DNA from 3 places in the Paenibacillus sp. FSL W8-0919 genome. Region 2 is predicted to be linked to each of the others. Evidence: riboswitches for the same ligand, from Rfam matches in the RefSeq annotation. Region 2 holds a riboswitch; each other region holds the start of a gene.
What was found. Region 2 has a riboswitch for cyclic di-AMP ahead of NST44_RS04995 (ubiquitin-like domain-containing protein). Riboswitches for the same ligand answer to the same signal wherever they lie in the genome.

Region 1: another riboswitch for cyclic di-AMP. It lies ahead of NST44_RS10120 (TrkH family potassium uptake protein); the one in region 2 lies ahead of NST44_RS04995 (ubiquitin-like domain-containing protein).
Region 3: another riboswitch for cyclic di-AMP. It lies ahead of NST44_RS17770 (C40 family peptidase); the one in region 2 lies ahead of NST44_RS04995 (ubiquitin-like domain-containing protein).

The regions. Positions count from the first base shown of each region.
Region 1 covers NZ_JBBOPV010000001.1:2,291,366-2,294,646, reverse strand. The annotation lists gene NST44_RS10120 (TrkH family potassium uptake protein) at 1-1,217, opposite strand, end outside; cyclic di-AMP (ydaO/yuaA leader) riboswitch at 1,293-1,439, opposite strand; gene NST44_RS10115 (CPBP family intramembrane glutamic endopeptidase) at 1,731-3,281, shown strand, end outside.
Region 2 covers NZ_JBBOPV010000001.1:1,164,643-1,167,923, forward strand. The annotation lists gene rnmV (ribonuclease M5) at 1-139, opposite strand, end outside; gene NST44_RS04995 (ubiquitin-like domain-containing protein) at 368-1,558, opposite strand; cyclic di-AMP (ydaO/yuaA leader) riboswitch at 1,835-2,048, opposite strand; gene NST44_RS05000 (TatD family hydrolase) at 2,259-3,026, opposite strand; gene NST44_RS05005 (HD domain-containing protein) at 3,186-3,281, opposite strand, start outside.
Region 3 covers NZ_JBBOPV010000001.1:3,889,567-3,892,847, forward strand. The annotation lists gene NST44_RS17765 (glycoside hydrolase family 28 protein) at 1-1,278, shown strand, start outside; cyclic di-AMP (ydaO/yuaA leader) riboswitch at 1,650-1,783, shown strand; gene NST44_RS17770 (C40 family peptidase) at 1,787-2,263, shown strand; gene NST44_RS17775 (stalk domain-containing protein) at 2,606-3,281, opposite strand, start outside.

The sequences.
Region 1 (3,281 bases), 1.1 Mb from region 2:
CTGATCAATATTTTGCCGAACACCGTCAAATCCGGCGTTAATCCCATCGACAAGCCGACGGTACCGAAGGCCGAGGTCGTTTCGAATAGAATCTCCAGGAAATCCGCATCCTCTGTCGTGGACAGGATCATGGATACCGTCAATACGAGCAGCAGCGCAAGAAGCGCAATCGTTAACGCCTTTAAGACCCGCTCCTGAGCGAGGCGAAACCGGAATAAGACGATGTCCTCACGCCCTCTCATCATTGCGAATACGGCCCCTACCATCACCATAAAGGTTGTCGTCTTGATTCCGCCCCCGGTCGATCCCGGCGACGCTCCGATAAACATAAGTATAATAATGAAAAATTGCGTAGCTTGCCTTAGGCCGCCGATATCAATCGAATTCGCGCCCGCTGTTCGCGGACTGACCGATTGGAAGAACGAGGCGAGCACTTTACCTCCCCCGTCCAAGGAGCCCAGCGTTAACGGATTGGTGAACTCAAAAATAAATATGATGATCGCCCCGATGAAGATCAACGCCCCCGACATCGAGAGAACGACCTTGGAGTGAAGCGACAGCTTCCTTTTTTGACGGAAATCGATCAAATCGGATAATACAACGAACCCGATGCCGCCGGATATGATCAACAGCATGGATACGATGTTTACCAACGGATCATCGACATAATCCGTGAGACTATGAAAATCACCGAACAGATCGAAGCCTGCATTGTTAAACAGCGAAACGGAATGGAACACCCCAAAATAGAGGGCTTTTCCAATAGGCATATCCCATGCCCAGCGCAGTGTAAACAGTACGGCAGCGCACGCCTCGAAGGTCAAGGAATAGATAAACACCCGCCGGATCAAACGAACGATCCCTTCGATGGAGGACTGATTCATCGCTTCCTGCAGAACAAGCCGGTCCTTGAGCGATATCCTCCGCTTGAATACCAGGGCGAACAGGGTTGCCATCGTCATAAACCCGAGCCCGCTGAGTTGAATGAGCAGAAGGATCACCGTATGTCCGAAAGCACTGAAGCTTGTGCCTGTATCCACGACAACAAGCCCGGTCAGACAGACGGCGGAAGCCGCCGTAAACATGGCGTCAATCCCGCTGATCGGTTCGCCGGTCCTGCTGGATACGGGCAGCATGAGCAGAATGGTACCGACCAGGATCGCCGCCGCAAAACCGAGCGCAAGGATCTGCGGAGGTGACAGCTTAAGCCACTTCATTTTTGAGTTCAAAGTTTCACCTTCTCCAAAAAAATCAAAGAAAAAAGACACTGGAAAACAGTGCCCTTCACGGTCTGGTTCCTGTGCAACAGCCTACGAGGTTAGCTGACGGATTCGGGCATTATCACAGGCCGCCCTATCCATGATCCGAAAGAGATCATGAAATTCACCCCAATTACATGGTTCCCCCGTTCTCATTACGAAATTCGGCTGGTTTATTCGGTTCCTTGAAGCATGATGTGATTATAACGCAATCCGGAAGCGAACCCAACGTCGTTTTTTTACCAAAAAGTCTTTAAATGAGCGCGAATTGGGCATATTCAAGAGTACAAGGATATGGTTCTCTAACGTTTTCGAAACCTTTCATTCATTTTCAGCGTTTTATTTCATTATTGGCCCTTTGGGATAAGCAGGGCTTGTTCTTCATATGTATGTTATATTGACTCTATGATCCGCTTTTTGCGGGGCCGGTTATTCATATCGGAAAGCACTAAAATTAAGAGGAGGAATTTCATGAACCGTGCCGAAGAGCCCCTGAAGCTGACGCCTAACCTAAAGAAGCTTATCGCACCGGCCATCATCGGTCTGATCCTGTTTCTTATATTCCAGGTACTCCCATCCACTTCCTTCGAGTCGACCGATACGCCCTATCCGCAAATCATTTCCAAGGATGAGGCTGCGCAAGCGGCGTCACGGTTCGCTCGCGAACGTTTAGGGTTTCCTGCTTCCGAAGGGCAAGACCCCCTTGTTACATACCAGTCCAACTCCGAGCTGTACGGATATTTGGCCAAGGAAAAGAAGCTAAAGGAGTATAACAAGAATTACGAAGCCAAATACCCATATGACGTATACCGCGTCCGCTTCACCTTGCCGGGTGGCGATGCGCTGAACGTGGATGTGCATATGCAGAATGCCGGCATCGCGGGATTCTCCTATGATTCCGCCCGCTCCAGTTACGACAGGATCGAGCTGAATCAAGGGGAGGTCCGGAAGCAAATGCTGCTTCTGGTTGAGGAAGGCATGACGCTGGCCGAGAAGCAGGCGCTCGCGGAGCCGTGGCTCAAGTGGGCCGGATACGATGCGACGCAGCTGCAGCTTTCTACCCGGGAAGGCGAACCTAAGCTGAGATATACCGTCACGGAAGCCGCCATCGGGGATTCGAGGCTGCAGCTGGAGTTTACCTTTGAACATGGGACACTGCGTTCCTTCGAGCCCGCGTTCTCGGTTCCGGCAGCGCATGCTGCCTATGTGAACAAGCAGACGCAGGATGCAACGCTGCTGACGCTGGTCGGGTACGGTTTGTTTACGCTTGTGCTCGGTATCCTGGCCATCGTCTACAGCGTCAAGACCAGAGCCTATACCTCGTTTAAGCGCGGTATCCTGCTGTCCGTCCTGTTGTTTGTCATCCAGATGCTGAATACGTACAACCTGGTTCCGGTCTTTAAGGCACAAGGAATGTCCGAGACCGGCATCATCGGGATGATGATCTTCTACGCCATCTACTCCCTCGTCTTCTCCGCCCTGCTCTATTTCTCGCTTGTCGGCGGAAGCGGTCTATGGCGAAAGGAAGACGGGCTTAATCCGTGGCCGCGTGCCAAGGAGCCCGGGTACGGCCGCTATGTCTTGGAAAGCATGAAGGTGGGCTATTTGTGGGCCCTCATTCTGCTCGGCATTCAGTCCTTGATCTTCATCGCGCTCGGCCTGACCTTGAACACCTGGTCCACGACCGATGCCTCGCAGTCGCCTTACAACATGCTCTATCCATGGCTGTTTCCGCTGATGGCTTGGCTGGCAGGCATTTCGGAGGAAGCGGTATACCGGCTGTTCGGCATTAGAATGGTGAAGAAAATCGTGCGCAGCACCTTTGTCGCGAGTTTGATCACCTCGATCATCTGGGCGCTAGGCCATACGCTGTATCCGATTTACCCAGTCGTATCCCGCCCGATTGAGCTGGTCATTATCGGCCTGCTGTTCAGCTATATTTTCCTGAAATACGGATATATTGCGGCCATGTTCTCGCATGTCGTCTTCAACAGCATTCTCATGGGAATCAGCCTGGTCATG
Region 2 (3,281 bases):
GCTCCTTCGCGAGGGCAATACGGCGCAGCGTATGCTTATTAATAGCAGAGCCGCCGGTCTCGATCGTGTCGGCATCCACCGCACGCTTGATCGCTACCGTATCGTCCCTGCCTTCAACCACAATTACTTCTCGGATCATAACGTTCTCTCTTCCTTCCCAAAAGGACACATACCGCCTGTCCGACCGTTCTCCTTGAATCGGCATCGGCTGAAACCATACGGCGTATTTTTTACATGATGGCCCCAAAAATGCGACCAATACGCCGCAAAACAAAAGAAGAGGAGTTTCTCCTCTTCTTCATTATGATCTATTATAAGCTAAATTCGTTAGCATTAGAATGGCAATGTCATTAGAAATTGGGATTCATTAGTTCAAATCAGGCTTTACGGGACCGATCACATAAACGGTGCGCCCCGATTTCCGGCCAAAGTTCATGGCCGCTTTCAGCGAATCGTAATACACATCAATTTTATGTCCCTTAATCGCTCCGCCGGTATCCTCTGCACGGCGGAAGCCAATGCCTTCGATGTACACCCACCAGCCGATCGGAATGATGCTCGGATCAACTGCAATCGTCCGGCCCTCGGTTACCCGTGTTCCGGAAGCCGTGCGGGTTCCGATTCCCGCCTGCTCAGCGGAATATGCGGTCATTGAAACATTATTCAGCACTTTCTGGTATTTGAAATCAACACCCGCTCTGGAGATGACGTTATTCTCCGTCGCTTTGGCGGTGGATACCTTTCTAGTGCCCGTAAGCTTCGCTGGGGCAGACTTCACATTTGGAGTCGCTGCCGCTTGAAGCACGACAGGCTTCTCTACCTTCTTCGTGCCTACGGCAATAATTTTGTCCTTCGTCTTACGCTCGACCTCTTGCGAGACCTTCGTCTTGGATACGAGCTTGCCGTTATGGTACACCTTCTCGTAGTGATGAACGAGAACGCCCGGCTCGCCCCGCTGAATGACACGGTTATCACCGCGCTCCAGCGACGGATCCGCAGTCTTGATGACGCGGAACTCACGGTTCTCCTTCTCCGATACGGTCTGCTTCGTAACCCGAACGATTTGAATGTCCATATCACTGGTAAGCTTGGTGTCCTGTGACGGCTTTACTATATCTTCACCCTTGATCGTAATGCCAGCTTCTTTGAGTACACTATCGACCGTGTCCTGGGTCGTGAATATGGTTTTGGTGGTGCCCCCTACTGTTACTTTAACTGGGATTGCACGGTCAATGATAATCCGGTCCCCATCCTGGATCGTCCCGTTTAAAGGCATCGAGACCTGATCCTGCGGATTCAGCGTGATCGCTTGCTCATCCAGCAATTCCTGAAGCAACGATCCTCTGGTTTCTACCGTGGTTACGCGGCCATCGACCACAATTTGAACTTGCTTGCCCGATTGATCATGGATAACCAGCGATACGAGAAGTGATACCGTAACAGCCCCCATGGCGCCGAGCATCATCAATTGACGCAAATTCTCATGCTTCCATCGCAATGCGTAAGACATGCTGGATGATTGTGATTCATGGGTTTCTTCAGGTTGAAAAATGCCCACTATTCCATCCTCCTTCATAGTCCCGCCGTCTTAGGTAACGCATGAATGCCTTTGACGTGACTATAGCAGTTATTCTCGCAAGGCGTGCTGCTATCTATCTAACGCCCTGCGTCAATCCCCGTCTTCCCGTTCACCACTAGGAATCACCTCCTGTTTACCAACAGTATGACGACACCTTCTCCAATATTCAAAAATAAAAGAAGCCAGCGTGAAAGAGTACTAGAGGCTCTAACGTGGCTTCCTGATGATTGAAATCATGGAAATGGTATGCACGAGAATTCCCCTCTTACTTCGCTTACGGAGTTAGCTGTCGGGTTCGGACGTAAGAGAGACGCCCTAGATCCGGTCGCCCGCTCATGGCGAGGACCTTCACATTCACCCCAAAGACCCGATAAAGAAATCATATACGGCTCGTGCACGACAGTTTACCATGCACGGCAGTATCGGTTCCCCCGTTCCCCAGACTTCGGAGATTAAGCGAGACGGTTCATGAAATATGATCGCTGAAGTTTCAGCTTGCAAACTTGCAGCTTCTTATCACTGAAAAGATGATATCCTGTTTCCATGCAGGTTGTAAAGGAACAATCAAGCACATTTTTTGATGTAAATGGTTAAAAAATTGTAAAACAATCGTCTTTTCAGGTTAAAAAACTTTAATTAATCGCAATTCCTCACTATTTCATCGCTTTTGCTCCCGTTTTCACGAAATGCCAAATCGTTCCAGGGCATTTTTAGTGGTAATTTGGACCAGTTCATCGAAGGACATGCCTCGAATTTCGGCTGCCGTCTCGGCCACCAATTTCACATAAGCGGACTCATTTCGCTTCCCTCGGAAGGGGTGTGGTGTCAGGTAAGGCGAGTCCGTTTCAATGAGCAGACGATCGAGCGGAACCTTGGCCAGAACCTCCTTCGGCTGCTTGGCGTTTTTGAACGTGATCGGCCCGCCGAACGAAATATGAAAGCCCATATCCAGGCATAGCTTGGCCGTTTCCCAGCTGCCTGAGAACGAATGCATCACGCCGCCAACCTCATGAGCCTTCTCTTCCTTCAAAATCTTCACGATATCCTCATGCGCATCACGATTATGAATTACAATCGGCATACGGAGCTCCCGGGCCAGTCCGATTTGGCTGCGCAGCACCCGGTGCTGCACCTCCTTCGGAGACGTATCCCAATGATAATCGAGGCCGATCTCCCCGATCGCAACGACTTTCTCATGACTGCAGAGTGAAGCGATCCATTCCAGGTCGCCCTCCTCCATCGTGATCGCATCCACAGGATGCCAGCCTACCGCCGCATATATAAAATCATACGTCTCCGCCAACTTCATCGTGGTCGGAATCGTTTCACGATTAAATCCGATATTGATCATCCGGCTGACGCCGGCTTCAAGCGCCCGGGCAATGGTTTCCTCCCGGTCCTCGTCGAATTGGGGAGCATCCAGATGGGTGTGTGTGTCGAACAGCATATTCTCTCCCACTCCTTTCTTGTCGATCCTTGATCGTATCTTATCCAGCATAATCTTTATCATTCAGTTCTATGGTTGTCCATTATCAATGCCTCGTGCGTCCGGCCTTGAACCAGGTCCATCCATGATCCAAGCCATGGTCCATCGAATATAACGGACTCATCCCTGCCTGCGAAATAAATCCGCAACTTCGGCCGGCATCCGGTCAAGCAGCGGCTCTACCCTCTCCTCTGGGTAATATAGATAATTCCGGCC
Region 3 (3,281 bases), 2.7 Mb from region 2:
TATGAGGGCCGGCAGATGTTCCGCTGCCAGTCTCCGCTCGATGGAGAAGGGTTGGAGGATATCGCAATCACCGGCAGCGGCATCTTTGACGGAGGCGGCGAAGCCTGGAGGCCCGTTAAGCAAGGGAAGCTGACGGAAAGCCAGTGGGATCGATTAATTCATCCCGGCGGCGTCGTGGATGACGGGGGACTGTGGTGGCCAACGCCGGCTGCCCGGGACGGGATGGAGAACCTGGCCCGGATCGAACAAACAGGCAGCCGGAATCCCCAGGATTATGAGTCTGTCAGAGACTATCTGAGACCCAATCTGCTCAGCTTGAGAAACTGCAAGCGGATTCTGCTCAGCGGCCCTACCTTTCAAAACTCCGCAGCCTGGTGCCTGCATCCTTGGGCATCGGAGCAAATTACCATTCAGAACATTACCGTCCGCAATCCATGGTATGCCCAGAACGGGGACGGACTGGACATCGATTCGTGCAAATACGTGACCGTGGAAAACAGCTCGTTTGATGTAGGAGATGACGCGATCTGTCTGAAGTCCGGAAAAAATGAAGCCGGGCGCCTGCTGGGAAAGCCGAGTGAGCGCATCAGCATCCGGAACTGCACCGTTTATCACGGCCACGGCGGGATCGTTGTCGGCAGTGAAATGTCCGGAGGCATCAAGGATGTGCACGTATCCGATTGCACCTTCATCGGCACCGATATCGGCATCCGGTTTAAAAGCTGCCGCGGACGCGGCGGCGTGGTCGAAAATATCTTCATCGAACGGATACGGATGCGGGAGATCGACGGGGATGCCATCTCCTTCAATTTATATTACGAAGGGAAAGCCGGCTCCGGCGAATACCAAGCGGAAGCGATGCTCCCCGTTACCGAGGAAACCCCCGTGTTCCGCAATATTGTTATTCAGGATATCGTCTGCAGCGGCGCGCATACTGCGCTCCTCATCAACGGCCTGCCGGAGATGCCGGTGGAGAACGTGACGGTGATGCGGTCGGCCATCACAAGTCGGGAAGGCATTGTATGCCGCAATGGAAAGAACCTGACGATTCAGGACATGGTCCTTCGCAATCAGGAAAATCCGCTCCTTCTCTTTCACCAGAGCCGAAATGTACAGGTGGTGAACGTCAAGGGGGAAAGCGACTCGCTGGATGACCGCTTGCTTGTGGTTACCGGGGAACGGTCCGGGCAAATCGAATGCTCGGGGCTGCATGCCGATAGGGCAGGACAGATTATGATTTCTTCTGAAGTGGAACCGGAGGAGGTCGTGATCAAGTAGCTTTGCTGTTGGATGCATTAAGGTTTAGAAGGGAGGTGATCGAATTATAACCGTTGCAATCTCAATATGATAAGGAGGTACGCATTGAAAGCTGCAAAATGGCTGAAGCAAATGCTTGTTCTATCGATGAATTTGCTAGAACAAGAGCCGGCCCCCTAGGTGTCGGCTTCTTGCATGGAGGTTTTTTCGCCGCACTTAGAAAACGGAAACAATTTTAACATAAATGTCATGACTATGTGACCTTTCATATAGTAAAAACACTGTTAAAACTCTTTCGATTCGACGGCGATATCTAAAAAACGATAGATTTATCGGATATTATTGACAGTTTGCTAGCTTGTATACTATATTAAGAAAGGGTTACAAAATGTTAATGAATTTTGCCGAATTTCGCTAGAGAAAACGGGGGAACCGTCCTGGGTGAATTATTCTTGTAGTAGAGGGAATATAGGTGACCTTCAGCCGAACCCTTAGCTAACTCCGTAGGCATCGAAGGAGAGAATATATTTTGAAGAAATTGGTCATTTCTTTGCTAGGATCCGCAATCATTTTTTCTTCCGGTGCCGTGACAGCATTTGCCGATCAGCAGCCTAACTTTCAGCAGCAAGTGAAGCAGTTAGTAGGAACACCGTACAAGTGGGGCGGAACAACCACAAGCGGATTTGATTGCTCCGGATTTATTCTGTATATGTTCCGTAACTTTGATCTTGACCTTCCGCGCACTTCCCAAGGACAAGCCCAAGTAGGCGTGCATGTAGACCAGGAAGAGCTGCGTGTCGGTGATCTGGTATTCTTCAACACGAACGGCAAGGGAATTTCACATGCTGGCGTTTATATTGGAGACGGGCAATTCGCACATGCTTCAAGCAGCAAGGGTGTTCGAATCAGCAAGCTTAGCGACTCTTACTATAAGCCACGTTATGTTACCGCACGCCGGGTGTTAAGCCAAGAGGAATATGCGAAGCTGGTAGGAAGTGTTAGCTAGATCAGCTCATCTTTGGTCTTGATCCAGCTCTCTGCACAATGATCGTCTTGCAAGTCCTGGTAAGGAATTCTATGATCGATTTTCAGTGATTGCACCGAATACATACATAAGTCTTGATGATGACCTCTGTATACGACAGAGGTCATCTTTTTTTGTGCCGGCCATGTGGAAGATTGGCATCGGCTAATTCATAGCCTGTGTCGTTTCAATGGCTGTCAGAGATGCTCGGTTATCACGGAAGCATTGAACAAGCGAACAGGCTGCAGGTCCATAGCGACCGGCAGCCTGTGTAGTGATGATCGGAAGGATGGACTCATCCACGCTTCAACCTTTAATTACGGATCACTCTTTGATCACCGCTTCGTTCATGGCGCCTTCGATATCATCACCGTAGACTCTGAATATACCGAGCCGCCACAATGCCGCACCTTTCAGCTGATAGCGCTTGGCCAGACCAAGCTTGTCGTCGATGGAGTTCTCCGTTTCGCTGCCCAGGCTAATTCCAAGCAGAAGCTTGTCCTTAGGGGCTCCGGCATCAAGTGCAAGCTGAATAGCCTGCTGCACTTGCGTGTTCGGTTCCGGCTTCCGGTCTTTGGTGCCAACCGGGTGATACTGGTATGCCATGATAATCAGATCGTCGGCAATCGATGCAAGCGTTTTGTAATCATAGCCTTTATAGGCGCTGTTTAACGGAGGTACGGCCAAGGACAGGGCAGTCCCTTTCGGCAAGGCAGCTCTAAGGTCCTTCACGTATTGGTTCAGCAGCTTCTGCTGGGAGGCGGCATCCAGCTTGAAGCCCAATCCTTCGAAATCCAGCACGACCCCGCCGAACCCATTGTCCGTAACGGCGGCGGTAATCCCGTCGATCGATTTCATCCGCAGTGAGGCGTCGCTCATCATTTTTGTCAGTTCGCCGTTACCGTCCAGTGCATATACCATCAAATAGGGCTTAATGCCCTGTCCTTCCGCATCGGCCACAAGTGTCTGGGGCGTAATGTCTCCGGCGGCTTCCGGCATG